Regions from separate parts of the Rhodoferax sp. P2_H8_2 genome, predicted to be linked through region 1. Evidence: predicted binding sites of a transcription regulator. Region 1 holds the regulator's gene; the other holds the start of a gene.
What was found. The regulator FliA, encoded in region 1, starts transcription of late flagellar genes. The targets are predictions, from matches to a motif close to CTAAAGTTTNNNNNNNNNNNGCCGNTA.

Region 1 (15,377 bases):
GCGAGCGGTTGCCTTCCTGCTCGATGTTGCGCTTGCTGTTCGTATCGGTAATGCGATCGGCCCGGCCCAGCAGATCACCGGCCTGACCGCGTATCGCCGACACGCGCGCCATGCTGATGTCGATGTTGTGCAGTGTCTGCGAAACCGCCTGCGTCGCGGCGTTGGCGTTGGACGCCTTGCCAAGGTCGGTGATGGCGGTGTCGAGCATGCTGAACACGCTGCGCTTGGGCGTCACGGTGACGATGTCTCCGACGGCAGGGCTGCCAACCACGGTGGTCGTGGCGCCGGGAACCTGATCGCCCGCGGGCGGTGTGCCGTTGATGTTGAACGACAGGCCGGGAATGCCGGTGATGGGGATTTGCGCAGGGCCGCCGGTTTTGTAAGACGCTGAACCCGCGCTGACCAAGGGGTTGACCCCGGTGGTGACGGGCGGCGTTTCAATGATGTCGTAGGTCACCGTCGTGGTGCCAGGCACGGTGGTCGCGTCCAGCCCGGTGAACGAGATGGTGTAGGTGGGGTAGTCTTCCTGCGGTGAGCCAGGTGGCAGCGTTGCGTTGTACGCGGTGACCAGGGCGGCCGTGCTGGACACAGTTGCACCGTTGGTGATCGCCACGTTGTCGGTGATCAGGCTGCGGTCGGCGGGAATCAGGCCGGCCGTCGGATTGGTCACCGTGACATTGAACACGCCGTCGCGCGCAGGCAGGTTCATGAAGGCGCTCTCGCCATCCAGCGTAAAAGGTATGGCGTAGGGACCAGTAGAAGACTGTCCCGGCAAGCCGTTAAAGCTGTAGTCAGGTGCTTGCGATTGCGGCCCGACAAATGGTGTCAGCGCGCTGCCCAGCGCCGCGAACAGCGGCATGCCGTTGCTGTCCTTGGTGTTCGCCAGGCTCAGGATGCGATCGCGCAGTCCGCTGAGCTGGCCGGCAATGGTGGTGCGCTCCGCCGCCGTATGGGTGCCGTTACCGGCGCTGACCACCAGTTCGCGGAAGGACTGCAATGCATCGGTGATATCCCCGAGGGTGCCTTCTGCTGCGGCAATCGAATTGCGTTGGGCTTCCAGTGCACGCTGGTCGGTGGCGATGCGGGCCAGGCGGTTCAATGCGCGTTCGGCCTGGGCGGCACCGGTCGGGTCGTCGGATGCCGATGTGATGCGTTTGCCGGAGGTGAGGTTTTCCTGCAGGTTGGCCAGATTGGTCTGGCGCTCTTGCAGGTTGCGCAGGCTGTTGTCGTAGGTATTGGCGGTGCCAAGGCGGGTGAATGCGGTGACGGACATGCGCTACTCCTTCTGCTGGCGCCTAGCGGCCCAAGCCCTGAATCAGGGTATCAAAAATCTGCTGTGCGATCTGGATCATTTTGGCAGAGGCCTGGTAGGCCTGCTGGTACTGCAATAGCTTGGCAGCCTCTTCGTCCAGATTGACGCCGGAGATGCCGGCGCGGTCTTTTTCAGAGTTGGTGGCGATGGAGCCGGACACCGTGGCCGAATAGTTGGCGCTTTGCGCCCGGATACCGATCTGCGAAATCAGGCCGGCGTAGCCATCGGTCATCGCGGCGCCGTCAAACATCGCAACATCGCGCAGGTTCATCATCGCTGTGGCGTTGCCGCCGCTCAGCGAGGCATAGGCGTTTTGTTTGACGGTGACGCTGTCCGTGTTGGCGGGCAGGCCCGACAGCGTCAGCGTGAAGCCAGGTGTGCCAGCGATCGCGGGGTTGGGGTAGTCAATCGGCTGGCCCGATACAAAGGGTGCGCCGGTGACTACCGTGGTGGCGGTAGTGGTGTTGACAATATCGTAGGTGGTGACGCCTGCGACAACCGAGAAGTTGATGCTGAAATTGTCCAGTGGGGCCGCAGCGGTGGTGGCCAGGGTTTTGGCAACGATGCCGCCAACTGCCAGCGTGCCCTGGTTGCTGGTGTTCAAAGTGGCCGCCACAGGGCTACTGACAGCCAGCGCGCGCGGCGATGCAAACTCGCGCGCAATACTGCTGGCCGATGTGGAAAACGGTTTGACCAGAACACGGTCACCCGCCGCAGCTGAACCGGGAGCCGCTTCCGTGATCGCAATGCCGTCGACGACGACGGTGCCCACCACCGGCAACGTCGGATCGGCCGCAGGCAGGCCGGTACCGAAATCGAAAGCGGTAACGATGCCATCCGAACGCCGTGTGATCGTGCCACCCGTGGTGGACGTGAAGTTCAGCTCGTAATCCGAAGCCTGGAATTTGGTCGTGTCACTGATGGCCAGTGTGATGCTGCTGGTGCCCGTGTTGAGTTTGGCTGGCGGGATCGGCACCATCACGTTGGCAGAGCCAAAGGTGGTGGGTGTGAAGATGTTGGTGCCTATGTTGCCGTCCAGATCCAGCCCCAACTTGTGCTGGTCGTTCATCGCGGCGGTGACACCCAGGGTGAGTCGTCCCAGCAGATTGCGGCCTTCCACCAGGTCACTGTTCTGAAAACGCAGCAGGCCCGGAACTTCGCCACCGCCCAATACGTTTTCATCCATCGCCACGGTTTGGCCATTGCGGGTGATCGCCAGCTTGCTTTGCAGTGGGTCGCCAAAGTCGTCCTTGACAATGGACAGTTGGGCCACATCGATCCCAAGCACCAATGACTGGCTGCCACCGATAAACACAGTGAGCGTGCCGTCGTCGGCCGGGATGGTGGTGGTCTGCACCAGCAGATTGAGCTGGCGAATCAGCTCGTCACGGTGGTCCAGCAAATCGTTCGGCGGCTGGCCATTGCCTTGTGAACGCGAAATCTGTTCGTTGACTTGCGCGATGTTGGTGGCCAGCGTGTTGATCGAATTGACTTTCTCTTTCAACGATTGGGTGATGCCATTTTGCAGATCGTCCAGGCTTTGCGAGGCTGCGCGCATGCGCCGGGCCGTCTCGTCCACACGGGTCAACACGACGGTGCGGGCCGTCAAATCGGTCGGTGCACTGGCCACGTCTGAGAACGCGTTCAGCATGTCGTTGATCGATGCGCCCAGGCCGGTGGTGCCGCCCTGGAAGATGTCGCCCAACTGCTTCAGGTAGTTGGAGCGGGTGGTGTCGGAGGCGCTGGTGGCGCCTGCAATATTGGCTTGGCGCGTCAGAAACTCGCTGTAGTTGCGCTGTATGGTCTGGACAGCAACGCCTTTGCCGATGTAGCCGCCGCCAGTGAACTGACCCGGCACGGTTTCCAGAATCACTTTCTGGCGCGAATAGCCGACAGTGTTGACATTGGCAATGTTGTTGCCCGCCGTTGTCAGCGCCATCTGATTGGCCTGCAGTGCCTGCACGCCGATGTTCATGATGCCCATGTCATGCCTCCCGACGAGCCGCCTCTAGGGTGGCATGCGCCCCCTTGGGGGGCAGTGAACGAATGTGAACGTGGGGGAGCATAGTTTCTTCCCGGTTAGACCTGCACGCGGCGCAATTGCAGCGTGGTGTTGATGGCGCGGCTCAGCTTGGCCGCGTACTCGGGGTCGGTGGCGTAGCCTGCCTTTTGCAGACCCATGGCGTAGTCTTTGACCGATGCCGTTTGCGCGCGCGCCTTGGCATAGCGCGGGCTCTCATTGATCATGCGTGCGTAGTCCTTGAAGGAATCTGCAGGGGAGTCGTAGGCGCGAAACTTGGCGATCTTTTTTTGCGCCACACCGTTGACGTATTCGGTGGTGGTGACTTCGGCCACCTTGCCGGTCCAGCTGGCGCCGGCCTTGATGCCAAACAGGTTGTTGGCACTGGTACCGTCCTTGTTCTTGATTTGAAACTTGCCCCAGCCGGTCTCATGCCCCGCCTGGCCCAGCATGATGCCCGCCGGAATGCCGCTGGTTTTTTCGATCTGGCTGGCGATGTGGCCGTGCTGGCGGACAAAACTGGCTTGCTGTGCCGTGGGCGCAGAGGCCTTGCGTGGGGTCTTGGCGACTGCTGCGCTGCTGTCGCTTGTGGTTGCGCTCGCTGCCTTCGCGGCATCGGCTTTGGCTTGCCCCATCTGGCGTGTCAGTTGCAGCGCAATCACATCGGAAAAGCCACCGGCCTGGCCTGACATCGCGACTGACAGTTGCTGGTCCAGCAGATCGGTGGCCAGATCGCCGCCAGGGCTGTCCAGCATGCCGGACTTGGGGCCTGCCTCGCGCATGCTCTTGATCAGCTCGCGCATGAACAGCGACTCGAATTGTTTCGCCGTTTCCTTGATGGCTTCCGGGCTGCTGGAGCCCCCTGCGCTGAGCTTGAGCGATGCCAGGCTTTGCGAGTCCGCGGCCAAACCCTGGCTGCTCTGCAGCATGGGCAACATCGCGTTGCCATTTTGCATATTCAAGGGTGCCAGAGACATTTCAGATCACCTCCAGCTCGGCATTCAGTGCACCCGCCGACTTGATGGCTTGCAAAATCGCCAGCAGGTCTTGCGGCGTTGCGCCCAACGAGTTCAACGCCTTGACCACATCGGCCAATTGGGCTGCCGCAGGAATCTGGATCAGCTTGCCCGGCTCTTGCTTGATTTCAATATTGGCCTTCTCGCTGACGACCGTCTGGCCTTGCGAAAACGGTGCGGGCTGACTCACGACAGGTGTGGACGAGATGCTGATGGACAAGTTGCCGTGTGCAATAGCGCAGGGGCCTAGCGTGACCGCCTGGTTCAACACAATGGAGCCGGTGCGGGAGTTGATGATCACGCGGGCCGATGCGACCGAAGACTCAACGGGCAGCTCTTCCATCTCTGCAATGAAACTGATGCGGTCGTTGGGTACGGCAGGCGCCTGGACTTGTACGGTGCGTCCATCCAATGCCTGCGCAACGCCAGCACCAAACCGTTTGTTGATCGCCTGCGCCACTTTGCGCGCGGCCTGGAAGTCGGAGGCATTGAGGCTCAAGCTGATGGTGGGGCCGTCTTGCAGCGAGGTGGGCACCGCGCGTTCGACCTGCGCGCCATCCGGAATGCGGCCTACGCTCAAATGGTTGACGGTGACCTTGCTGCCACCTGCGGAAGCGCCGGCACCAGCGACGATCAGATTGCCTTGCGCCAACGCGTAGACCTCGCCATCGGCGCCCTTCAAGGGCGTGGCGATCAGCGTGCCGCCCTTCAGCGATTTCGCATTGCCCAGCGAAGACACATTGATGTCCAGCAACTGGCCGGGCCGTGCGAATGCGGGCAATTGGGTCGTGACCAATACGGCGGCCACGTTCTTCATTTGCAATTGGGTCAGCGACGCGGCGGTAAGCGTGACGCCCAGTTGCTGCATGTAGTTGGCCAGGCCCTGGCTGGTGTACGGCATCTGGGTGGTTTGGTCGCCCGTGCCATCCAGCCCGACGACCAAACCGAAGCCGGTCAGTTGATTGCTGCGCACGCCTTCAATCGACGCTACTTCCTTGATGCGACCGGCTTGTGCCTGGCCAAAAGGTGCCAGCCCCAATGCCAAAAAAATGGCCAAAATCAGCAGTGTCAGGGCCCGGAATGGGGCGCTGCGTGCGATGGAGGACGGGTGGTTCATGGTCAGAATGGGCTGGTGGGGCGATCCGGGTGGATCGGTTACCCCTCGGCACCATTCTGAGGAACTTTAGAAGGGGTGAAAGCTCAAAAAGAACCGGGATAGCCAGCCAACTGTCTGCGCTTCGCCCTGCGGGCCGCGACCACGGGATTCGACCCGCACATTGGCCACCTGGGTGGATGCGATCACGCTGCCCGGTTGCAGCAGGCGTGGATCGACGGTGCCGGAGAAGCGCAGCACATCGACGTTGTGGTTCACGCCAATTTGTTTTTCGCCAGTGACGATCAAATTGCCGTTGGGCAAGACGTCGACGACGGTTGCGGTAATGGTGCCCGCGAAGGTGTTGGCGCTTTGCGTGCCGCCCTTGCCGGAGAAATCATTTTTGCTGCTGGCACCAATATCAAACTTGCCCAGACCCGCCGCAGTTTGCAGCGGCAATGCCGAGATCGCCGAGCTGATGCTGGTATCCCGGTTGGCCGTTGATGAAGATACCTGGCTGGCCGTCAAACTTTCAATGATCTGGATCGTGACCGTGTCGCCGACAAGGCGGGCACGCCGGTCTTCAAACGCCGGGCGGTAGCTGGCGGTCTGGTACAGGCTTCCGTTGCTTGCTTTGGGTGGCGCCACAGGGATGGCCGCAACAGGGGCGACACGCGGCTCGGCAAAGTCCACCACGGTCTTTTGCGGCAGGGTTTCGCAGCCCGTGAGTGCCAGTCCCATCAGAATATTCAAGGCAAAAATGCCTGAAACCCTTATGGAACGTGCGTAAGCAGCTACGTTTTTCATAGCAATTCCTTAGAGCTGGCCCAGCTTCTGCAGCATCTGGTCCGAGGTCTGGATCGCCTTGGAGTTCATTTCGTAGGCGCGCTGGGTCTGGATCATGGTCACCAACTCCTGCACCACATTGACGTTGGATGTTTCCACAAAGCCTTGCATCAGTGGGCCCAGACCGTTCTGGCTGGGTGTGCCCACGGTGGGTTGGCCGGAGGCGGCGCTTTCTGCGTAGATGTTCTGGCCCTTGGGCTCCAAACCCGCCGGGTTGATGAAGCTGGCGGTGGTGATGGTGCCGATGTTTTGTGGCGAGACATTGCCCGGAATCGTGGCGGCGACGGCGCCATCCTGCGAGACCGTGAGGCTGGTGGCGTTGGCAGGCACGGTGATGCCACCGGACAGCAGCAAACCACCGGAGGTCACCATGCGGCCTGCGTTGTCGAGCTGGAATGCGCCATCGCGGGTATAGCCCGTTGTGCCATCGGGCATCGTGATCTGGAAGAAGCCATTGCCTTGGACGGCGATGTCCAGGTTGTTATTGGACTGCTGCAGATTGCCCTGCGAAAAATTGCGGCTGGTGGCCACGGTGCGCACACCCAGACCCACTTGCAGACCGGTCGGCAGATTCGCCTGTTCGTTGGTGGCGGAGCCGACCTGGCGCAGGTTCTGGTACATCAGGTCTTCAAACACCGCGTGTGATTTCTTGAAGCCGTTGGTCGAGACGTTGGCCAGGTTATTGGAGATGACGTCCAGCTGCATTTGCTGGGCTTCCATGCCGGTCTTGGAGATCCACAGGGAGTTGATCATGGTGCGTTACCTCTTGCTTGATTAGCCTTGCAGGCCCAGTAGCTGGCCCGCCGAGCGGTCATTGGATTCGGCGGTCTGCAACAGCCGCATTTGTGTTTCGAATTGGCGCGCGGTCTGGATCATTCCCACCATGGTTTCAATCGCGTTGACGTTGGAGCCTTCCAGTACGCCGACCTGCAACTGCGCGGTCTCGTCATTGGGCAGCGGGTCACCCGACACCGGGTGGAACAGGCCATCGTCACCGCGCCGAATCTTGTCATCCACGTTGGCGGTGACCATTTTCAGGCGGCCAATGTTGTTGGCGGGTTGTGTGCCGACCTTGGCACTGATGGTGCCGTCCTTGCCGATGGACAGGGTGGCACCTTGTGGCACGGTGATCGGGGCGCCGCCGTTGGACAGCACGGGCAGACCGTTGCCGGTGACCAGTGTGCCGTCGGTTGCCACTTCAAAATGGCCGTTCCGGGTATAGGCCTCTTCGCCATTGATGCCCTGCACCGCAAACCAGCTGTTGCCGGTAGTCATGGCGTCCAGATTGCGGTCGGTGCGCATCGCCGGGCCGGGTTTGTCCAGATAACCGGCAGTGGACTCCAGCGCGAACACGCGCGTGGTGGCACCGTCGCCGCGCAAGGGCACCGCACGGTAGGTGGCCAGTTCGGCGCGAAAGCCGTTGGTCGATGTGTTGGCCAGGTTGTTGGACAACACTGCCTGCCGGTTGGCCGCGGCGTTGGCCCCGGTCATCGCGGTGTAAATGATGCGGTCCATGGCGGTCTCGAATTAATTAACGCAGATTGACCAGGGTCTGCATTACCTGATCCTGCGTCTTGATGGTTTGGGCGTTGGCCTGGTAGTTGCGCTGTGCGGTCATCATGTTGACCAGCTCGGCGGTCAGGTCCACATTCGACTCTTCGGTTGCACCGGCGCGCAGCTCGCCAAACTTGCCCACGCCCGGAGAGCCCTGCACAGGCTGGCCCGAGGCGAAGGTTTCCAGATACTCGCCAGCGCCTATGGGCGCGAGTCCCTGTACGTTGCGGAAATCGGCCAGCGACAACTGGCCCTTTGATTGTGTTTGGCCGTTGGAATAGCGTGTGGTGATGACACCCGTGGGCTCAATGCTCACACCGGTCAGGTCGCCTGCGGTATAGCCGTCCTGCGTCAGGTTGGACACGTTGAATGCGGTACCAAATTGACTGACCTTGCTCAGATCCAGTATCGGGGAGAACGCTGGAACGATGCTGGGTGCCGCCGGCGTGAGCGTGATTTCCAGGTTGCCAAAGCCCGGGACGTTGCCAGAGGCGGCGGCGGTCGTATCGGTCGGCGCCCCTGTGGCGTCGTAGACCCCGGCCAATTTGCCTGTGGCGTCGAATGCCATGTAGCCGATTGGCAAGGGTTCGCTGCTGGGAAGATTCAACGGATCGACGGCCTTGTCGTAGATCGCCCACAGGTCCATGGCTGGAGGACCGACCACGCTCGGTGGCGTTGCGGCGCCTCCGCCCAATGGCGCCGGAGCGGCCGGATCGAGGCGTCCGAAATAGACGTTCAAGGGGATGGCCACACCTTGCGAGTCATAGTTGGTGATGGCCGTGCCATAGGTGCCGATAGGCGTGGGTGGGATCTGTGTCGCGGCAAATTTGGCACGTGCATCCAGATTGAGTTCCGCCGTGATGCTGGTGGTCTGGCTGGCCGGGATGGGCGCGCCCGTGGGGATGCTCATCTTTTGTGGCGTGATACTGGTGGGCACACCATTCAGGTCGGTCGGATAGCCCATCAGGAATGAACCCGTGTTGGTGATGATGTTGCCGTCCTTGTCCAGCTTGAACTGTCCATCGCGGGTGTAAGCAGCGGTGCCATCGGTCTTGGTAATCTGGAAGAAGCCACCGCCGTTGATGGCCACGTCCAGGCTGTTTCCGGTGATGTTGATATTGCCTTGCGTGAACTGCTGCGAGATGGTTGCCGTGGCGGCACCAATACCCGCGCCGCCGCTGCCGCCGGATCCCAGGGACGATGACACCAGATCGGCAAATTCGTGGCGCGAGGACTTGAAGCCAACGGTGTTTGCATTCGCAATGTTGTTGCCAATGACGTCCAGGCTCTTGCTGGAAACATTCAGCCCGGAAAGTCCTGTTTGAAAGCTCATGCTGTGTGCTCCTGTGTGTCGTTCGGATGGGGATTAGAGAATGGACTTGACGTCGCTGTAGCCAATGGTGCCCAGGCCCTTGAGCGTGAGCGTCATGCCGGTGCTGTCCGTGCCCACGGATTCGATGGTGCCGCGTGTCAGTGTGGTGCTGCTGACGCTGGCCGTACCCAGCGTGGCGACGGCCTTGAAGATCGGGCTGCCGGTTCCGGTGTAGGTGCTGGCATCCCAGTCGAAGCTGAGACGGCCGGCTTCTTGTGGCCCCAGATTGATGGTGCCTAGCGTCTGGCCGCCTGGGCTCATCACCGTGATCGTGACCTTGTCGGCCTTGCCGGCCAGATCGACGGCACCCTGGCCAACGCCGTTCTTGACGGCCAGCAGATTGCCTTCGGTCAGTACCTCGCGGCCAATCATCGACGCGCCTTGCAGCACCTGCATAGCGGAGAACTGTGTTGCCATGGACTTGATGGCTTCATTGACCTGCTGGATGCCCGTAACCGTATTGATCTGCGCCATCTGGCTGGTCATCTGCGCGTTGTCCATAGGATTCATCGGATCCTGGTTGTTCAACTGCGCAACCAGCAGCTTCAGGAACCGGTCCTGCTGTGCGGCGGCATCGGTGGTCGAGGTCTTGGTCGTAGCCCCACTGGTGTACAGCGCCGCATTGGCGTTACTGGAGGCGTTAGGGTTGACGTTACTGGTCAGCATGGTTCAGCTCCCGGGGCCTATTGGCCCATTTGCAGAGTCTTGAGCAGCAGCGTCTTGGCCGTGTTCATGACTTCCACATTGTTTTGGTAGGAACGCGAGGCGGAGATCATGTTGACCATCTCTTCCACCGGGTTCACATTGGATTGCGTGACATAGCCATCGGCATCGGCAGAGGGATGCGTGGGGTTGTGCACCCGTTTCATCGGCTCATTGCTTTCCAGAATCTTGGAGACCTTGACGCCGGACGACGCGTCGGTGCCCATGGGCACGGTCTCGAACACGACCTGGCGGCTTTTGTAGGCTTGGCCGTCTGGGCCAGCCACCGCATCGGCGTTGGCCAGGTTGCTGGCCACCACGTTGAGTCGTTGCGACTGCGAGCTGATCGCGCTGCCGGACACATTGAAGATGGAGAACATGGACATGGTGTGAATCCTCTGTCAGCCTACTGGCCCTGAATCGCGCTCAAGATCGTGCGCGAGGAGCCGTTAATAAACCGTAGGGTGGCTTCATAGCGCACCGAGTTGTCGACAAAATTGGCGCGCTCGCGGTCCATGTCCACACTGTTGGCGTCCATGGCGGGTTGGCTTTGCGCGGTGTAACCGAGGCCGCCGCCTTCGGCGCTTTGGCCAGTCTTGGCGGCCAGCGGGATGTGGCGGTTGTCTGTCATGCCCTGGGTCAACTGAAAGTTGCTTCCGCTGGGTGCGGTTTGCATGGGGATGCTCAGGTTGCTGGTGCCAGTGGCCTGGGCCATGGCCTCTTTGAAATTGAAGTCGCGCCCGGAGTAGCCTGGCGTGTCGGCGTTGGCGATGTTGCTGGCGATTACGCGTTGGCGTTCGGCGCGCAGGACCAGTGCTTTGGCTTGAAAGTCCAGGGCATTGGTCAGGTTTGCAAACATCAGGGTCACCTTTGAAGGAGGCTTTGATCACACAGCAGACGCTGGTGCATCGGCGTGAAACGATTATGGGAAAAACTTGAATTTTTTAGCCGGTGAATTGAGGGGTGTTTGTCCCGCAATTGCGCCGGTTTGCTTGAGGGCTGCTACCTATAGTTGGACTGTCTTCTTTACCCGGAGCTGTCCTTCTGACAGGCATTGGCATGTGGCATCCCGTTTTCCCCAAAATTGCGACGCTGGCGCTGACAGGTTTGTGCTTGGTGGGCGGGGCAGTCGCACAGACCGCGCCTAATGGCCCTTCCTATGAAGAGATTGCGGCGCGCTGGGTGCAAGACGGCGTGGCGCGTGAGGCGGCCGAGTCCGGCCTGAAGATGGATGTGCAAATGGGTACGCTGGATGCGCGACTCAAGCTGGCACCTTGTGGCCATGTGGAGCCATTTTTGCCAGTCGGTTCGCGCCTGTGGGGCAAGAGCCGGGTGGGTCTGCGCTGCGTGGACGGCATTTCGCGCTGGAGCGTCACGGTACCCGTCAGCGTCAAAGCCGTGGGCAACGCGTGGGTGGTACGCAACCCGGTGGCCCTAGGCAGCGTGGTGAAAGTGAGTGATCTGGTCGAGGCCGAAGTGGATTGGGCCGAAGACACCGTGCCGGTGGTCCGGACGCAATCCGAATGGTTAGGCCAGATCGCAACCCGCAGCTTGCAGACGGGCCAGACCCTGCGCCAGGGAATGACCAAGCCTGCCCAGGTGTTCCAGGCCGGTGCGGCGGTGCGGGTGGTTGCGCAGGGCGTCGGGTTTATGGTGACGTCCGAGGCGCAGGCCCTGTCAGCCGGTGTGGTCGGGCAGCAAGCCCGAGTCCGCATGGAGAGCGGTCGCGTGACTTCTGGAATGGTACTGGATATTCGTACAGTAAAAATTGAACTTTGATCACCCCAGATGCAAAAAGTTCTAAAGTCCGCCATGATTGGGTCGATAGCAATCGTACGAAGCTGCGCTTATCGTGGTTTTGGAGTCAAAAATGAAAATCGGTCAACCCACAGAAATACCCAGCCCGGTAACGCAGGCTGTCAATGCCGCCACCCAGAAATCGGGGCAGCAGGGCAGTGCGTCCGTTGTCGCCAATTCCAGCGCGAACAAGAGTATGCGCTCGGCGGGTGTGGCAGTGACCGTTTCCACCCTGGCCCGCGACCTGGAGAAAACCGACAGCGACGCCGATGTGGACATGCAAAAGGTGGACAGCATTCGCTTGGCCATCCAGGAGGGTACCTACCAGGTCAACCCCGAAGCTATTGCCGACAAGCTGCTGGCCAACGCACAGGAACTGCTCAACCGCGCGCAAGGTTAAGCGCGGCTTGTCATTTCGGAGCCCTCATCCCGCTCCACCGCCTCCATCTGCTGCAGGAGACTCCCCATGTCTGAACTCGCACTCGATCCCTATTGGGAGCGCGTGGAAACGCGTTTTCGCGCCATTTCCCTGGCCCTGTCTGAGGGTAACCCTGAGAGTCTCAATCAAGAGGCAGCGGCCCTGCAGCAACTTGCGGTCGATCTGCAGGCATTTCTGAATAACGGTGGAACACTGGCTCGAATGAGCCCGGCTTTGCTAAAGCGCATGCAGGAACTGCTTGCGTTGATGCCTGTGCTGCGGGATGCCTTGTATCGCCGCAGTGCCCATGCGGATCAGGCTTTGGCAACCCTGGTTCCGGTAGCGGCACAGGCTACTTATGGCAACGGAGATAACGCCAAATATGGTGTTATTCCCAAGCAATCGGGGTCTTTGAAGACGGTTGCTGCTTAGGTTTTGCGCTTCCCGTGGGGTTTCTCATTCCCCCACTCTTTTTTTAACACCCACTCCCCCAACCCCTCGCCCCGTCGGCGAGGGGAGCTTTTAACAGCCGATTTTGTTTCGTCGCGCCGACTGCGGAATTACGTGCGAGGCGTTGCCACTGCTTGTGGTCCGCCACTGCATGAACCTACGGTTCTAGTCACTTCCTGCAACGTAGTACGGCACTGCTGGCCGCTTAGCGGCCAGTAACAATCCATGATCTTCCGGAGTGCGTATCTCGCTGCTGGCGCTGCGCGCCAGAACGCTCCGACCTGCGCTGTTGGAGGCTGCCCCAACCGTTGGTTTACGCCTCTGAGAGAAATAACGATGGCAGCGCCACGCGAGTAATTCCGTATTCGGAGTGAACCCACCAAATCGGCAGTTAAGGCTCCCCTCGCCGACGGGGCGAGGGGTTGGGGGAGTGGGTGTTAAAAAAGAAAGCGGGGTTAAAAAGGCGAAAGAGAAGAGTCAGTGCGACCGCATCTTCGCCCGCAACCGCGCAATACTCTGACTGTGCAGCTGACAGACCCGTGACTCGGTCACGTCCAGAACCTTCGCAATTTCTTTCAGGTTCATGTCCTGCTCGTAGTACATGCTCATGATGTACTGCTCACGTTCCGGCAGTGTTTTGATCGCTTGAACCAATCCCTGGCGCAGGCGCTGGTCACGCAACATATTCAGCGGGTCGGCATCGGCATCGGCGACGTGGCGGTCCAGGAAGGTGTCGTCGTCTTCGCCACCGCGTGACATGTCTTCCAGATAAACCAGTTGAGTACCGCGTACTTTGCCCAACAGCGACTGGTAATCGGGCAGGGTCATGCCCAGCTCGGCGGCGATCTCGGATTCAGCGGGGCTGCGGCCGAGCTTGTGCTCCAGCTTGCGCATCGCGACTTCAATTTCTTTTTGACTCTTGCGCGAGCCGCGCGACATCCAGTCGTTGTCGCGCAATTCGTCCAGCATCGCGCCGCGGATCCGTTGGGTGGCAAAAGTCTCGAACTGTACGCCTTGCGAAGCTTCGAACCGGGTCAAGGCATCAGACAGGCCAATCAGGCCTACCTGAATCAAATCGTCCACTTCCACACTGGCTGGCAATTTGGCCATCATGTGGTGCGCCAAGCGGCGTACCAGGGGCTGGTACTGCTTGATCAGCGCGTTGCGGTCGAGTTGGCCTTTTGCCGTGTACATCAATGGGTTCCTGCAAATGCCGGTATCCGTGCCTGCGCTGCCATGGGTCTGGTCGGTTTTGCTCCCAAAGCCAGACCGGACTCCAGCAATCGCGAGGCCAATGGCTTCAGATCATATTCCTGCCTTTGTCCTTGCTGTTGCGGCGCAATCCGCAGCATCCGGACCTGGTAGCCCAGAAAGTTGCGGGCGCATTCCGCCAGATTCACTGCGACAGAAGTGGGCATGGCGTTCTCCATATCGGCGCCACCGAGCCCACTCACGTTGACGATGGTGGGGTCCACCCCGCCGTCCATCAGCAGCCTTTTCAATGCCAGATAACTGGTCAGCAGCGCGTTCTTGCTGGAGGATACCGCAAGCAGCGGACGGGCGCTGCTGCCGCGCAGCAAAGCCGCGAGCGCCTCAGGTTTTGCGTACACCAGTACCACCGCGTCGTCCGCAAACAATTGACCCAGTTGGGGCCAGGCGGCGCCGACGCCAGACGCACGGGTTTGCAGTTCTTGCAAACCCCGCGCCGCAGGCAGGATTTGCCAGGCAGCTTCCGGGCGGTTTTGTCCGCCGGGCCAAAAGCCATCTTCCAGCAAACGCGCGAGGCCGGGTTCTGAGCGGGTTTCCCGCTTGGTGGCGTCCAGTACCGTGATGGAGTAACCCAGCTCCAGATAGGCAGAGCACAGTTTCCACAGCACGGGCATGTCCGATTGCTCGTCACCATGGCTGACCATGGCAATGAGCTGGGGCCCTTGCAGCGCTGAAAGCGCCTGCAGACCGGTTGCCTGGTGGACCTGAAAGTCAAGCATGCAGCCGTTCCTGTGGAATATCGCCACCGGAGCGGCTGAAGATGAAGCCCAAATCCGAAGCTTGCGGGTCGTAGGCGGATGCACTTGTCGCTCGCATCGAAGCCCGCACCAGCTTGCCGGACTCCGCAGCCTCCCAGTCTTCAGGAACACGCTGGCCGTTGGTTACGCCGCGCACGACCAACTGGTGGCGTATGCAGGCGTCGATCGCGGGTCCGAGTTTGACGGCTTCGTCGATCTTGGAGAGGATGACTTGCTGCTGGCCGGCGGATTTGAACCCGGCAATAGTGTCGTCCAGCGTGTCGCCGTGCCCGCCCGCGTTAAGCACCAGCAAGCGCTTGATGCCAGGCAGCGTCAGCAGCTCCATCATCTCCAGTTTGCGCGGATCGCGTGGGGCCAGACCGGTGGTGTCGATCAACACCATCTTCTTGTTGGACAGCAGGCCCAGCAGATCTTGCAGCGCGGCCTTGTCATGTGCAAGGTGAGCCACTACGCCCAGCATTTTTCCGTAAGCGCGCAATTGTTCTTGTGCCCCCACGCGGTAGGCATCCAGTGTGATCAGGCCCACGCTGGCAGCGCCATGGCGCAGCGCGCACATGCCAGCCAGTTTGGCTGCGGTCGTAGTCTTGCCAACGCCGGTTGCGCCGATCAATGCAAAGGTTCCGCCTTCTTCCGTCAATGCAGCGCCCTTGGCGTCGGTGCGCACATTGCGCTCCAGCACATCCATGACCCAGCGGCCTGCTTCGTTGGCATCAGTGCCTTCCGGCAATTTTTCCAGAATCGTGCGCGACAGGGCAGGCGAGTAGCCGGCA
Region 2 (15,377 bases), on a different contig from region 1:
CGCAACGCTGGCTGTGCTGGCCAGCTCCGCCTTTGCACAAAACGCGGTGCTGGACGCCGCAGCCAAAGAACCCGGCGCGGAAGTCACTGCCTCCGGCATCGTCTACCGCTCCATCGTGGAAGGCACAGGCCCCAGCCCCAGCGCGCTGGACCGCGTGCGCGTGCATTACCGCGGTACATTTCCTGATGGCAAGGAGTTCGACAGCTCCTACGCGCGCAACGAACCCGCCGACTTCCCGCTAAGGCGCGTCATCAAGTGCTGGACCACGGGCCTGCAACGGATGAAGGTCGGCGGCAAAGCCAAGCTGACCTGCCCGTCTGCGACCGCTTATGGCGAAAAGGGTGTTGGCGACGGTGAGATTCCGCCGAATGCGACGCTGGTGTTTGACGTTGAGTTGATTGCGATCAACCCGGTTCGTTAGTTTTTTTCCCTGCGGGGCGACTTGGTTTGGCCCTGCGGGCGGCTCCCCCACTATCCCCCCGCCCTTTCTACCCCCGCGGGGTAGAAAGGGAGCCTTAACAGCCGATTTTGTTTCTTCGCGCCGGCTACGGAATTACTGGCGATACGCTGCCACTGCTGTTTCACTCGAAGAGTAGTGCATCGCCGGTCGTAGTCGCCGAAGGCGCAACGACCCGCCGCCGGCTCCGGCTTTCAGCCGTTCACTAGAACCGCAGCGATCACCAATGCAGGCACAGAGTGGTGGCGGCAACCTCACTGCAGTAATTCCGTTTTACGGCGCGACAAAATCAAATCGGCTGTTCAAGCGCCTTTGCTTTGGTGACTTTTATTTGGCAAGACAAATGAAAGTTACTCGCCCGCCGGGGCGAGACCCGGCAAGCATCCGAACCAAAAAAAGAACTACAAGAAGAGTCAGAGCACAGCAAGCAAAGGCTGCAACACACTAGCCCCCAACCGCTTCGACCGCTCGCCATTCCACCCAACGTTAGCGTCGGGCAAATTGGCGTTGTCCTTGAACGGCATTTCAATCGTGAACGCCAAACACTCGAAATGCTTGGCAATCCAGTTGGTGGCGAGCGTTGGGTTCGCTTTGCCGCGCTCCGTCAGGCCGTAGTTGTGTTCGTCCTGAAAATCCGGGCAACCATCCAGCCAGGCATTCTTGAACATCACCTCCAGCTCCGCTTGGCGGGGTGAGTAATTTTCGTTGCCCTCTGAGCCCACGACAAAGTTGTACGGCAGTCCTTCGTCGCCATGCGCGTCCAAACACAGGTCCACGCCCACTTGCATCATTTTCTGCCGCACCCAGAACACCTCGGGTGAACGCTCCACAGTGGGCTCAAGCCACTCCCGATTCAAATTGGCGCCCACGGCATTGGTGCGCAGGTTGCCCAGCACCGCGCCGTCCGGGTTCATGTGCGGAACCACATGGAACACGCAGCGCTCCAGCAGCGCGCGACTGACCGAGTCGTCTGCATCCAGCAGCCGCTCCAAAAAGCCTTCGACAAACCATTCAGCCATGGTCTCGCCCGGGTGCTGGCGCGCAATCAGCCAGACCTTCTTTTTCTGCTCATCCGGCGTGGCGCTGTCACCATGCGTGATACGCAGCATCGTCATATCACGTCCCTGCACCGTGCTGCCCAGCCGCTCCAGCGTCACATGCGGCGAAGCGGCGGCGGAGCCAATCAGGTCGAGATGCTGCTCCCAGGAATAGGGCTCGAAGTACGCGAAGTAAATGCAATTTATTTCGGGCGTTACGCGCGCCGTCATCACTTTGCCGTCGTACTGCGTATCGACGCGAAACCAGTGCTGCCGGTCATGGCTCGCCACCACGCGGTAGCCCTTCCAGCCTTCCGGGTAGGCGCATGCCCCAGCGTTCAGAAACTTCAACGTCACCGGCAAGCCCGCCGCGCCATGCAAGGCGAAGTGGAACCACTGTGCAAACTCGGCCGCCGTGTCCTTGCGGATATTGAGTTCGATGTTGCGGTGGTCCTGCAGACTCACGACCTCAATGGCACCGGAGTCAAACTGGGTGGAAATGTGGAGTGTGGTCATGGTTTGAGTCGCAAAGTACGGGGTGGCAGAGTCATTGTAGGAGCGCCCTCAACTTCTACGCAAAACAGTCGATATTGCAGAGAAGCACCCAATCGCAACACCCGTGAACATCGCCAACACCCCTTCCGTTCAGGCTGCCACCTCGGCCACCCAAGGCGCCAGCGCGGACCTCCTGAACCTGATGGTGCTGCGCAAAGCACTGGACATGCAGGCCGTGTCGGCAGCCACCTTGTTGCAAACCCTGCCCGCGGCGCCCGCCCTGGCTACCAGCGGAAACCTGGGCACCCGGCTCAACGCCTTCGCTTGAGTTGACCCGCTGCCCCTCGGGCAGAATTCACCATCAAATTGGCCTCTAGAGCGCATAGAACGTGCGTGAGCAGCTACCCAAATAATGGCGGCTAGAGCGTCTCTACCACCTTCACCAATTGCCCCGCCTTGGGCTCGCCGCCAGCGTAATTGCCGTTGATCAGGCGCAACTGCTGCTGCGCGTTGGCCAGCGGGGAATTTTTTGCCAGCTCGGCAAATCCGCCCTTGGGGTATGCCACCGTCTTGATGACCCAGGGCTTGGCGGCGGCACGGTCCTGCGCGGTCAGCGCACGGAAGCTGCCTTCGATTTCACGCAGGCTGCTGCTTGCGCGCTGCATGGCCTGGCCGTCCTTGGCATTGGGTTGCAGCAAATAGGTGGCGTTTCCCGGGCCGCTGATCACCGTCGCCTGCACGGCTACCTGCTGGCCCTGGGCGTTCTGACGCTGGCCGGTAAAACGTGTGGCCTGGAGGCCATTGACCTGCGTGGCTTCGGTATTGCCCTGGGTGGGCTTGAACACATTGCGCAGAATCTCCGCGTGGCTTTTGCCCGCAGCAGGAGGCACTGGGCGCAGCACCATCGCCGCGTCGCGTGCAGCGTTCACCAACATGAGCTGCTCGCTGCCATTGACCACCTGCCAGCCCGTGGGCGCCGTCAGCGCAAAGCCCAGCGCCGCGTGATAGAAATTGCGACCGCGCACCAGGCCCTGATCCGGACTGTCACCAAACTCCACGCCCGCAATCGCCTTGAGGTAGCGGGCGCGACCTTCGTCGTCGTAGCTGCCTTTGTACTGGCTCGCTAGCGTGGTAATGTTCTGCAGGCGCTGGTCGTTGCTGGGGTGCGAAGCCAGCCAGTCTCCTCCGCTGGGCGCAGCACGCCCTTCGGCCTTGGCCTGATCGGCCGCAAAGCGCTCCTGGTTTTTCAGCACGGTGATGACATCCACCATGTTGTGCGGATCGTAGTGGCTGCGCGAAAGGTATTCGGCACCCAATTGGTCTGCCTGCAGCTCCTGCTCGCGGCCGTACGATGCAATAAAGCCCGCCGCCACCGTTTGCGACAAATCACCGGCCACTTGGCCCGCACCCGAATAGCCCTGACTTTCCAGCAATACGCCCAGCACGCTGGCTGCAAACACGCCGATACCTGCCTTCTGCTGGCTGGTCGCTCGCTGCGCACCGTGGCGCGCGGTGACGTGGCCGATCTCGTGACCGATCACGCCCGCCAGATCGGCCTCGCTCTCCATATAGGCCATGATGCCGCGCGTCACGTACACATAGCCGCCGGGCAGCGCGAAGGCATTGATCTCCGGGCTATCCAGCACCGTGAAATGCCATTGCAGGTTGCTTCGGTGCGATTGCGCCGCCAGCTTCTGCCCCAGCGTGTTGACATAGGCCTGTAGCGCATCGTTCTTGTAGACGCCGTATTGCTGCAGCACCTGCTGGTGGCCCTTGGCCCCCTCGGCAATCTCGGCCTCTTCGCTCATGGCGCTGCGCTCGGACTCGCCGGTGACCGGGTTGACCACGGTGGTGCCACAGCCTGCGAGCAGGAGGACCAGGAAAGCGAGTCTGGTGATTTTTTGCATCATGGTGGACGGATACTTACGGAAACACATTTTAGGGATGTGAAAGGGTATGCTTTGTGGAAAGCACCGTCGTTGGAGACATCACCGTTTATGGACACATTACTCGCGCGCTTGAGCCAATCCGTATCCTCGGCCCGCACAGTCGAAGAATTGACACGGCCCCTGCTGGAGCTGCTGGAAGCGACCACTGGCATGGAGTCCACCTACCTGACCACGGTGGACCTGGACCGCGGGCTGCAACATGTGCTCTACGCGCGCAATACGCAGGCGCTGCAAATCCCCGAGGGCATAGACGTACCGTGGCAAGACACCTTGTGCAAGCGGGCGTTAGACGAAGACTTGCAATACACCGATGACGTTCAAGGCCACTGGGCCGGCAGCGCGGGTGCGCAGATGGGGATTCACACCTATGCCAGCGTGCCCGTACACACGGAAGACGGCGCTCTGTACGGCACGCTGTGCGCAGCCAGCGCATCCAAAAAACCAATGCCCGACAACGCCAGCGACGTGCTGGGTCTGTTTGCCAGGCTGATTGGGCAGAGCGTGCAGCGCGAGGCCCTGCTGGCGCAATTGCAAAAGGCCAACTCCGACCTCCATGCCCACGCCTCTACTGACGCACTGACCGGCTTGCCCAACCGACGCGCACTGATGGCGGCGCTCGAGCGCGCCTTTGCACAGGCGCGCCGCGAAAGCAAGACCGTGCTGGTGGGGTTTCTGGATCTGGATGGCTTCAAGGCCATCAACGACACGCATGGCCATGAGACCGGGGACGAATTTCTCACCGCGATGGCACGCCAGATTTCTGGCGCTCTGCGCGGCGAGGACATTCTGGCGCGCCTGGGTGGAGACGAATTCGTGTTGATCGGCCCCGGCCCCGCAGTGGTCGATGCCACGGAGGCGGCCGCCCAGGCCTTTGCCCAACGCGCCAGCCGTTCGACCATCGCAAAGTTGGTTTTGCGCAAGCAAACGATTGACTACGCAGGTGCCAGCGTGGGCGTTGTGGCCATAGACCCGAGCTCAACGAATGCCGAAGAAGCTCTGAAACTGGCAGACAAAGCCATGTACGAAGTCAAGCGCGAACGCCGTGCCGCTGCGCCAGCGCGGACCTAGCCAAAGTATTTCCCGCTTGGCTACGATGGACACCATGCCAGTGCCACTGCAACTCAAATCGCTCCCGCTGTTTCCACTGGGGACGGTCCTGTATCCAGACGGCCTGCTGCCTTTGCGCATCTTCGAAGTCCGCTACCTGGACATGATTGGCAAGTGCCACAAGAACGAAACGCCCTTTGGCGTAGTCGCATTGACCAAAGGCTCGGAAGTGCGGCAGATCAATGCAGACGCTGGCGCGCGCAGCACGTCAGAAGGTTTGCCCTCGGGAGACGCCTTCGCAGATGAAGCCTTCAACGATGTCGGCACGCTGGCCACCATCACAGCGCTGTCACGGCCACAAGCGGGCTTGATCATGGCGCAGTGCCTGGGCACACAACGCATTCGCATCACACGGCGCGAAAAACTCAAACATGGCTTGTGGGTCGCGGATGTCGACTTGCTGGCCCCAGACACGCCCGTTGACATTCCGCCAGACCTGCAAACCACGGCCAGGGGCCTGGGACAGATCATCCACAACTTGCAAACACAGGGCGTTGAGCGCGATCAACTACCGTTTGGCAGCCCCTATCGACTGGACGACTGCGGCTGGGTTGCAAACCGCTGGTGCGAACTACTGCAATTGCCGCTCGAACTCAAACAGCGGCTGATGGCGCTGGAGAACCCGCTGGTTCGGCTGGAGCTGGTGCGCGACATTCTGGACAAGACGGGCATTGCGCCCTAAAAAACAAGAAAAACGCCCTCTAGAGCGCATAAAACATGCGTAAGCAGCTACTAAAATAATAGCAACTAGAGCGGCAAGCCAACCATTTCCAGCCCCTGAGCCCGATAATCGGGGCATGACTTCTTTCTCTACCCTCCCCCTCTCTCCCGCCATGCTGGCCAACCTGGAGCAGTTGGGGTACGCCACGATGACGCCCATACAGGCATCCAGCCTGCCAGTGGCTCTCGCTGGCAAAGACTTGATTGCCCAGGCCAAGACCGGCAGCGGCAAGACCGCCGCCTTTGCGTTGGCACTTCTCGCCAAGCTGAATCCGCGCTGGTTTGCGGTGCAATCGCTGGTGTTGTGCCCTACGCGCGAGCTGGCCGATCAAGTGACGGTCGAGATTCGCCGCCTGGCGCGCGCCGAAGAAAACATCAAGGTCGTCACCGTGTGTGGCGGCGTGCCGGTGCGCGGTCAGCGGGCCTCGCTGGAGAATGGCGCGCACATCGTGGTGGGTACGCCGGGCCGCGTGATGGACCTGCTGGAGCGCGAGTACCTGAACCTGGAAGGGCTGAACACGCTGGTGCTGGACGAAGCGGACCGCATGCTGGACATGGGTTTCTTTGACGACATTGCCACCGTGGTCAAACAGGCGCCCAAAGAGCGCCAAACGCTGCTGTTCTCGGCGACCTACCCCGAAGGCATAGAGAAACTGGCCAAGCAGTTCATGCGCGACCCGCAGCAGATCAAGATCGCCGCGCCCAAGGCCGAGAACACGATTGAGCAGCGCTTCTACGAAGTGGATCGCGCCAACCGGCTGGAGACGGTGGCTCTGCTGCTGAACCACTTCCGCCCGATCAGCACGATTGCGTTTTGCAACACCCGCGCGCAGTGCAACGATCTGGTCGCGCTATTGCAAGCCCAAGGCTTTAGCGCGCAGGTGCTGCATGGCGACCTGGAGCAGCGCGAACGCGACCAGGTGCTGGCGCAGTTTGCCAACCGCAGTTGCTCGGTATTGGTAGCCACCGACGTGGCATCGCGCGGGCTGGACATCACGCAGCTTGAAGCCGTGATCAATGTGGACATCACGCCCGACCCCGAAGTGCACGTGCACCGCATTGGCCGCACGGGACGCGCGGGCGAGTCCGGTCTGGCACTGAGCCTGGCGTCGATGAACGAGATGGGTTCGGTCGGCAAAATCGAGCAATACCAGAACGCACCGTCTGTGTGGTTCAAACGCGAAGAGCTGACGCCCCAAGGCACTGGTCGCCTGCTGCCACCGATGGTGACGCTGCAGATTCTGGGCGGTCGCAAGGAAAAGATTCGCCCAGGCGACGTGCTGGGCGCGCTGACCAGCACCGAAGGCGGTGTGGCCTACACCCGCGAGCAGATTGGCAAGATTCAGGTGACCGAGTTCTGCACCTTTGTGGCCGTGGAGCGCAGCGTGGCGCAGGCGGCTTGCGAGAAGCTGAACTTTGGCAAGGTCAAGGGCAAGAGCGTCAGGGTACGCCTGATGTGAACGGATTTCAGCGGCGGAGCGTGGGGGCCACGTGCTTGTAGGAATTCTTCCTACACGCGTTCCAGCGCGATGCTGACTCCAGTTTCTGGGGTGCGTGGCTACAGTTGGTTCAAGCGCCAAAGTGCCCTCTGGTGCTGGCCCCAACTGGAGAACCGCCATGAAAGACACGTCCCTTGCACTCAACCCCTTCAGCCTGATGATGGAGCCGGAGCTGGTATTGCAAACCATGGAGCGCTCGCAGCAGCTGCGCGGCCTGCGCCGCCACAAACTGCGCCCGCTGGACAAGCCGCTGATTCCGTACACCAAAGAAGCCCTGGCCCAACGCGCCGCCTACGACGCCGCGATTGATGCTGAAGACTTTGAAGACGTGGCGGACGCTTACCTTTTGAACTGAACGGCTGGTTTTCCCTAGTCTGGGATCACCGCCGTCACTTCAATCTCCACTTTGGCGCGGTCCTCGATCAGCGCACTCACCTGTACCGCCGTCATCGCTGCATTGAAGCTGCCGATGAGCTCGCGAAATGCTTTGCCGATTTCCGGATAGGCCGCAACGTACTCGCGTTTGTCCAGCACATACCAGGTCATCCGGGTAATGTGTTCCGGCTTGGCCCCCGCTTCACGCAGCACCTCCACCACATTGGTCAGCGCCTGGCGCACCTGGCCTGCAAGGTCATCGGTATGGAAAACGCATTGGGCATCCCAGCCGATCATGCCGGCCACAAACACCATCTGACCCCGCGCCATCACACCATTGGAATAGCCACGGGGACGAGCCCAATGAGAAGGTTGCAGAACTTGGGTCATGTGGTTTCTCCTGAAAGGGTTTGCCAGCGCGCGATGCCTTGCACGATATCCGGCGGTATGGAAATGGAGCCGTCGTGCTCCAAAGAGGTCGTGACGATCACGGCCTGCGCAGTCCAGCGCAGCGTGTCGTCCCGCCCGGTACATTGCACCGCCAACGTCAAGGAACGCTTGCCCTGGCGTGCAAGGCGCAAGTGCAGCGCAATGGTTTCGCCCATGCGGCTGGGCGCCTTGAAGTCACATTGCAACGAAGCCATCGGCAATCCGATCTTGCGCGCACCCAAAAGCGTTGCGTAGTCCACCTGCAGAGCTTGTGTGAACCAGTCTTCGACAAGGCCGTTGAACATCACGAAATACTGCGGGTAGAACACCATGCCTGCCGGGTCGCAATCGGAAAAGCGCACCAGCCGTTGCACGGTGAATACGGCTTGCGCTGTCGTGTCGTTGGGCGGGTCTTGCATCTCAGACTCCGATGTAGCGATGCCAGACATCCGGCCGGGCCGCAAGCTCTGGCGAGTCGCCCTTCCAGACGACAGCGCCGCGTTCGATGATGGTGTGGCGGTCCGCGAGTCCAACCAGACGTTGCACGTACTTGTCGATCACCAGAATGCTTTGCCCGGCCGCTTTGAGCGTGGCCAGGCAACGCCAGATGTCTTCGCGAATCAGCGGGGCCAGGCCCTCGGTGGCTTCATCCAGGATCAACAGATGCGGGTTGGTCATTAGCGCGCGGCCGATCGCCAGCATCTGCTGCTCGCCACCCGAGAGCTGGTTGCCCATATTGCGCGCACGCTCCTTAAGCCGCGGGAACAGGTGGTACACGCGCTCCAGCGTCCAGGGTTCTTTGCTCTGGCAGCGGTTAGCCGCAAACGCGACCAGGTTCTCTTGCACGGACAGCGTCGCAAAAATCATGCGCCCCTCTGGCACCACGGCCATACCCATGCGCGCAATGCGGTCCGCGCTCAGGCCTTCAATGCGCTCGCCCAAAAAGCGGATGCTGCCGCCTGTCGCTGGGGTCAGTCCCAGAATGGAGCGCACGGTCGTGGTCTTGCCCATGCCATTGCGGCCCAGCAGCGTGGCGACTTCGCCCGCACACATCGAAAAGCCCACGCCAAACAAAATCTGGCTGCTGCCGTAGGCGGTCTGCAGGTTTTCAATTTCCAGCAACTCGCTCATGCATGCACCTCATCACCCAGGTAGGCCTGTTTAACCTCTGGGTTGTTCCTGATGTCTTCGGCGGTACCTGTGGCAATCACTTTGCCAAACACCAGCGTGGAGATGCGGTCGGCCAAGCGGAACACCGCGTCCATGTCATGCTCAACCAGCAGGATCGTGACTTCGCCACGCAAGCCTTGCAACAGCGTGACCATGTTTTCGGATTCGTCCGGCCCCATACCGGCCATGGGCTCGTCCAGCAACAGCAGTTGCGGCTTCAATGCCAACGCCAGCCCCAGCTCCAGCTGCCGCTGCTGGCCGTGCGACAGTGCGCCCGACAACGTATGCAGCTTGGCACCCAAGCCAATGCGGTCGGCCACGGCAGCGGCCTCGGCATAACGCGCCGACTCGCTGCGTGCCGCTTGCCAGAAGCGCATGCTGCTTCCGTTACGCGCTTGCACAGACAGCGCAATGTTGTCCAGCACTGAAAGTTTTTTGAAAATACTGGTGATCTGGTACGAGCGCACCAGCCCGCGCAACGCACGCTGGTGCATGGGCACATGCGTGACGTTCTGGCCCTTGAAATGCACAGACCCTTCGTCGGGCTGCAGCGCACCGGAAATCTGATGGATCAGCGTGGTCTTACCCGCACCGTTGGGGCCAATCAGCGCATGGATGCTGCCACGCTCCACGCTCAGGCTGGCCTGGTTGGTGGCAACCAGGCCGCCAAAGCGTTTGACCAGTTGGTCGATATGCAAAAGGACTTCAGCCATGGGCCGCCCCCGCTTTCTTGCGCGTCAGCAGGCTGATCAACCCGTTCGGCGCAACCAGCACCACCAACAGCAAAACGGCACCCAGGCCCAGCTGCCAGTGGATGGTGTAGTGGCTCAGCAGCTCTTCGAGCAACAGGAAGAAAACCGCGCCGACCAGCCCGCCATAGAGATAACCCACGCCACCCAGGATGACCATGATCATCAGCATGCCGGACTGGCTCCACTGCATCAGCGACGGGCTGACAAAGCCGCCCAGGTTGGCCATCAGCGCACCGGCCAGACCGGCCAGCGCACCGGCCAGCGTGAACGCGACCAGCTTGAAGCGGTAGACCGGAAAGCCGATCGCCGTCATGCGCACTTCGTTCTCGCGAATGGCTTGCAAAGTATGGCCAAAACGCGCATTGAGCAGACGCGCCACACCCACGATGGCGCACACCACCAGCCCCAGCGTCAGGTAATAGAAGTCGCGATCGACCGACAGGTCCACGCCGGAAGTCAAGGTGGATCGCGTTGCCATGGTCAGGCCGTCATCTCCGCCATAGGCCTTCAAAGACACCACCAGGAAATACAGCATCTGCGCAAAGGCCAGCGTGATCATGATGAAGTACACGCCTTGTGTGCGCAGGCTGACCGCGCCAATCAGCAGCGCGAAAAGCCCGCTGATGACCATCGCCAGCGGCCAGGCGATCCAGGCGCTCGCCACGCCTTCCTGCATCGCAATAGCGACCGTGTACGCGCCCAGCCCGATGAACGCCGCATGGCCAAAGCTCACCATGCCACCGAAGCCAAGAATCAGATTCAGGCTGGTCGCAGCCAGCGCAAAAATCAGGATGCGGCTGGCCAGCGTGATGTAGAACTCTGTACCGGTGGCACTGGCGATGAATGGAAACGCGATCAGCAGTGCCAACAGCGGCAATGCCCAGCGCCCGTGCAGCGAGTGATCGAGGATGCTGGAAGGTTTGGATTCAACCATGGGTGGGGAACAGTCCGCGCGGCTTGAAGAAAAGCACGGTGGCCATCAACAGGTAAATCAGAATCGACGCGACGGCAGGCGCCGCGTTGGCCGCTGCTTCGGGCGACATCAGGCGCGCAAACAGCATGGGGATGAAGGTGCGCCCCGCGGTGTCGATCACGCCGACGATCAGCGCGCCCAAAAAGGCCCCACGGATCGAGCCTATGCCACCGATCACGATGACCACAAAGGCGACGATCAGGATGCTCTCGCCCATGCCCACCTGCACCGCCAAGACCGGTCCCAGCATGCCACCCGCCACTCCGCACAGCGCGGCGCCGACCGCAAAAATCAGCGTGAACAGGCGCGGCACATTGACCCCCATGGCCATCGCCATCTCGCGGTTGGCTGCGCCAGCGCGCACCTGCATGCCCAACCGCGTGCGGGTGATCAGCAGATACATCAACAGCGCGACCAGCAGTCCCACGCCAATGATGAACAGGCTGAACGAGGAGTAGAAAAAGCCGGGCAGCAGTTCCACCGGACCGGCCAGGCTATCGGGCGTGTTCAGCGGCACCGGCTGCGCACCCCAGATCAGGCGCACGCCTTCATTGCACATCAACAGGATCGCAAAGGTACCCAACACTTGCGAGAGATGGTCGCGCTGGTAGAAGTGGCGCAGAACGCTCACCTCCAACAGCGCACCAAATGCCGCGGCACCCATCACGCCAAACACCAGGCCCCACCAATAGCTGCCCGTTGCTGCGGTAATCGTGGCGATCAGATAGGCCCCCACCATGTACAACGAGCCGTGGGCCAGGTTGATCATGTCCATGATGCCGAACACCAGCGTCAGCCCGGCTGCCAGCAAAAACAGCATCAGGCCAAACTGCAGCCCGTTGAAGGACTGCTCCAGCAGCAGGATGGGGTCCATCTGTCTATGCCCAGTTCAATGTCCAGCTTATCCGGGCATCTTGCAGTTGGCGGCGTAGGCGTCTGCGTGCTTCTTCAGCACCGTGCCCAGCATGCGGTTGGTGATGCGGCCCTTGCTGTCCTTGGTGACGACGCGCAGGTAGTAGTCCTGGATCGGGAAGTGGTTGGTGTTGAACTTGAATGCACCGCGTACGGAATCAAACTTCGCCGCCTCCAATGCCTTGCGAACCGCTTTTTTGTCATCCAGTTTGCCCTTGCTGTCACGCACGGCGGCGTCAATCAGCTGCGCCGCGTCGTAGCCTTGCGCGGCGTAGAGCGTAGGCAAACGGCCGTATTCCTTTTCGAACGCAGCGACAAATTTCTTGTTCGCCGCGTTGTCCATGTCGTGGCCCCACTGGCTGGTGTTGAACATGCCCAGCATGGGCTCACCCACCGCCTTGATCACGTCTTCATCGCCCGAGAAGCCAGGGCCAAACAGCGTCATGTCCTTGGACAGGCCGGCGCCGACAAACTGCTTGATGAAGTTGATGCCCATGCCACCGGGCAGGAAGATGTAAACCGCATCGGCCTTGGAGGAACGCAACTGCGATATCTCGGTGCCGAAGTTCAGCTGGTTCAGCGTAGGCAATGCTTCCGAGGCAATTTCACCCTTGTAGAAACGCTTGAAGCCGGCAATGGCGTCTTTGCCCGCAGGGTAATTGGGTGCAATCACTGCGACGCGCTTGAAACCTTTTTCCTGCACGACCTGGCCCGCCGCTTCGTGCATATTGTCATTTTGGTAGGACGCGCTGAAGAAGTACGGATTGCATTGCTCTCCGGCATAGGCCGAAGGGCCGGCATTGGCACTGACGTAAAAGGTCTGCGCCGCAAAAGTCGGCGCGCCGACGGCCAGCATCACGTTGGAGAACACGATGCCGGTCATGAAATCGACTTTGTCGCGCTTGACCAACCGGTCCGCAGTTTGGCGGCCCACATCGGGACTCGCCTGGTCATCCGCCACGATCACTTCCGCATCACGCCCACCCAGCTTGTTACCCGCCAGCTTGACCGCCAGCTGGAAGCCATCGCGAATGTCGACTCCCAGGCCTGCGCCCGGACCGGACAGCGTGCTCAATAGACCCACGCGCACCGGTTCTGCGGCCTGCACAGAGCTAGCGAACGCCGCGCAGACCGCGCCGGCAATCAGAGTGGTGCGCAAAGCGCGCTGGAGGCTTGCATTCATGGGAACCTTCCTTTCGTGGTGGAAAACAACTATCTTAGGGTCAGACGTCACGCAAACGGAAACGCTGCAGCTTGCCCGTCTGCGTACGCGGCAGCGCATCCATAAAAACAACGGCGCGTGGGTATTTGTAGGGTGCGACGTTCTGCTTGACAAAGTCCTGCAACTGCTTGACCAAGACCTCATCGCCCGCATGCCCTGCGCGCAAGACGATGAACGCCTTGACGATCTGGCCGCGCTCGACATCAGGGGCGCCGATGACGGCGCATTCAGCCACCGCCGGGTGCTGCAACAACACGTCCTCCACTTCGGGCGATGCGATGTTGTAGCCGCTGGAAACAATCATGTCGTCGGTACGCGCCTGGTAATGGAAGTAGCCGTCGGCATCCATCAAGTAAGCGTCGCCAGTCAGGTTCCAGCCGTCTTGCACATAGCCTTTTTGCCGCACATCGTTCAGATAGCGACAACCGGTCGGCCCGCGCACTGCAAGTCGGCCCACGGTACCGACGGGCACGGGCTTTCCGTGGTCATCGACGATGCGGGCTTCGTAGCCGGGCACCACCTTGCCAGTCGCGCCAGCACGCGCATCTTTCTCGTCTGCGGAGATGAAGATGTGCAAGAGCTCGGTCGCGCCAATGCCGTCGATCAATTCAATGCCGGTGGCCTCGCGCCATTGCTGGCGTGTCGCCGCGGGCAGGGCTTCACCGGCGGATACGCATTTTCGCAAGCGCGTAGTCCGCACTTCCGCACCGCGCGCGGCCAGGGTCCGGTACGAAGTCGGAGCAGTAAAGACCACAGTCGCGCCATAGTCACGTATCGCGTCCAGCAACAACGGCGGCGCAGCTTTTTCCAGCAACACGGTGGATGCACCAATCGACATCGGGAACAGCACCAGACCGCCCAGACCAAACGTGAAGGCCAGCGGCGGGCTGCCGATAAAGACATCGTCTTTGTCAGCCTTCAGCACCGACTTCGGCCAGCAGGCGCAAATCGCCATCACATCCCGGTGGAAATGCATGGTTGCCTTGGGCACGCCGGTGGTACCGCTGGTGAAAGCGATCAGGCAGGTGTCGTCTTTGTCCGTATGGGCGTTGGCAAAGCTGGCGGGACGCGCCTGCATCAGCGCTTCGACGCCGTCCGCTGCTGTAGTGTTGAAGTAGCGGATCTGGCGCAGGCTTTGGGTGACCTGGGTGACCCCTTGCAGCGCCTCGGTCAGATTGGCATCGCACAGTGCGTGTCTGATCTGGGCAATTTCCACAATGGGCTTGAGCTCCTTGGCGCGCAGCAGGGGCATGGTCGCAACCACAATGCCACCGGCTTTGACAATCGCGAACCAGCAGGCCACCATCATCGGCGTGTTGGTCGCGTGCAGCAACACGCGGTTGCCAGGCACCAATCCCATGTCCTGCACCAGCACATTCGCAATGCGGTTTGCACGCTCCCACAGATCGCGGTAAGTCCAGGCCTCTTTGGGGCTGCGCAGACAAGGTCGATTGCCGTCGCCAAATTCGATGTGCCAGTCCAGCAGTTCGGCGGCGCAATTCAATTGCTCGGGGAATTGCAACTCTTTTAGATTGAACAGGAAGTCTGGCTGCTGGTCCGTGGGCGGCAGGTTGTCGCGGGCGAAGGTGTCGACATGGGCCGTAGTCATGGCTTGGCTCCGTGCCCCACATCCTTGAGCAGTTCGCGGGCAATGATCAGCTGCTGCACCTCGGTCGCACCTTCGTAAATACGCAGCGCGCGGATCTCGCGGTACAGGCGCTCCACCGGTACGTCACTGACCACACCCATGCCGCCCCACATCTGTACAGCGGCATCGATGACTTGTTGCGCACCTTCAGTGGCGACCATCTTGGCCATCGCGGCTTCTTTGGTCACATTCTTTCCCTGGTCACGTTGCCAGGCCGCGCGGTAGACCAAGAGCGCCGAGCTGTCGATGGTGGTGGCCATCTGGGCCAGCTTGGCCTGCGTCAATTGAAAGTCGGCCAGTGTCTGCTTGAACATCTTGCGCGTAGTGGCGCGTTGCAGGCCCTCATCCAGCGCGCAACGGGCAAAGCCAAGCGCTGCGGCAGCCACCGAGGTACGGAACACATCCAGGGTGCGCATCGCCACCTTGAAGCCCTCACCCGCGCCACCAATGCGCTGCGAAAGCGGAATGCGGCAGTTGTCAAAGCGCAAAGTGCCCAATGGGTGCGGCGCGATCACGTTGATGCGCTCGGGCACGCTAAAGCCCGGTGTCGTGGCGTCCACGATGAAAGCACTGATGCCGCGCGCTCCCTCGGCCTCGCCACTACGCGCGAACACCACGTAGAAGTCGGCAAT

Region 2: the regulator FliA is predicted to act here: its motif matches at 2,058-2,084, upstream of AC1DV6_RS02185 (putative motility protein).

Annotation. Positions count from the first base shown of each region.
Region 1 covers NZ_JBFUFW010000010.1:44,381-59,757, forward strand. Annotated here, with positions in the region: gene flgL (flagellar hook-associated protein FlgL) at 1-1,273, opposite strand, end outside; gene flgK (flagellar hook-associated protein FlgK) at 1,296-3,296, opposite strand; gene flgJ (flagellar assembly peptidoglycan hydrolase FlgJ) at 3,392-4,309, opposite strand; gene AC1DV6_RS16065 (flagellar basal body P-ring protein FlgI) at 4,311-5,465, opposite strand; gene AC1DV6_RS16070 (flagellar basal body L-ring protein FlgH) at 5,532-6,182, opposite strand; gene flgG (flagellar basal-body rod protein FlgG) at 6,258-7,040, opposite strand; gene AC1DV6_RS16080 (flagellar basal body rod protein FlgF) at 7,062-7,802, opposite strand; gene flgE (flagellar hook protein FlgE) at 7,819-9,174, opposite strand; gene AC1DV6_RS16090 (flagellar hook assembly protein FlgD) at 9,208-9,879, opposite strand; gene flgC (flagellar basal body rod protein FlgC) at 9,897-10,301, opposite strand; gene flgB (flagellar basal body rod protein FlgB) at 10,322-10,774, opposite strand; gene flgA (flagellar basal body P-ring formation chaperone FlgA) at 10,975-11,694, shown strand; gene flgM (flagellar biosynthesis anti-sigma factor FlgM) at 11,786-12,112, shown strand; gene AC1DV6_RS16115 (hypothetical protein) at 12,179-12,562, shown strand; gene AC1DV6_RS16120 (RNA polymerase sigma factor FliA) at 13,058-13,774, opposite strand; gene AC1DV6_RS16125 (hypothetical protein) at 13,774-14,568, opposite strand; gene flhF (flagellar biosynthesis protein FlhF) at 14,561-15,377, opposite strand, start outside.
Region 2 covers NZ_JBFUFW010000001.1:452,625-468,001, forward strand. Annotated here, with positions in the region: gene AC1DV6_RS02175 (FKBP-type peptidyl-prolyl cis-trans isomerase) at 1-421, shown strand, start outside; gene AC1DV6_RS02180 (M14 family metallopeptidase) at 871-2,010, opposite strand; gene AC1DV6_RS02185 (putative motility protein) at 2,114-2,317, shown strand; gene AC1DV6_RS02190 (M48 family metalloprotease) at 2,409-3,926, opposite strand; gene AC1DV6_RS02195 (sensor domain-containing diguanylate cyclase) at 3,987-5,006, shown strand; gene AC1DV6_RS02200 (LON peptidase substrate-binding domain-containing protein) at 5,041-5,727, shown strand; gene dbpA (ATP-dependent RNA helicase DbpA) at 5,843-7,225, shown strand; gene AC1DV6_RS02210 (hypothetical protein) at 7,383-7,619, shown strand; gene AC1DV6_RS02215 (RidA family protein) at 7,634-8,029, opposite strand; gene AC1DV6_RS02220 (acyl-CoA thioesterase) at 8,026-8,487, opposite strand; gene AC1DV6_RS02225 (ABC transporter ATP-binding protein) at 8,489-9,199, opposite strand; gene AC1DV6_RS02230 (ABC transporter ATP-binding protein) at 9,196-9,951, opposite strand; gene AC1DV6_RS02235 (branched-chain amino acid ABC transporter permease) at 9,944-10,924, opposite strand; gene AC1DV6_RS02240 (branched-chain amino acid ABC transporter permease) at 10,917-11,837, opposite strand; gene AC1DV6_RS02245 (ABC transporter substrate-binding protein) at 11,865-13,058, opposite strand; gene AC1DV6_RS02250 (AMP-binding protein) at 13,099-14,706, opposite strand; gene AC1DV6_RS02255 (acyl-CoA dehydrogenase family protein) at 14,703-15,377, opposite strand, start outside.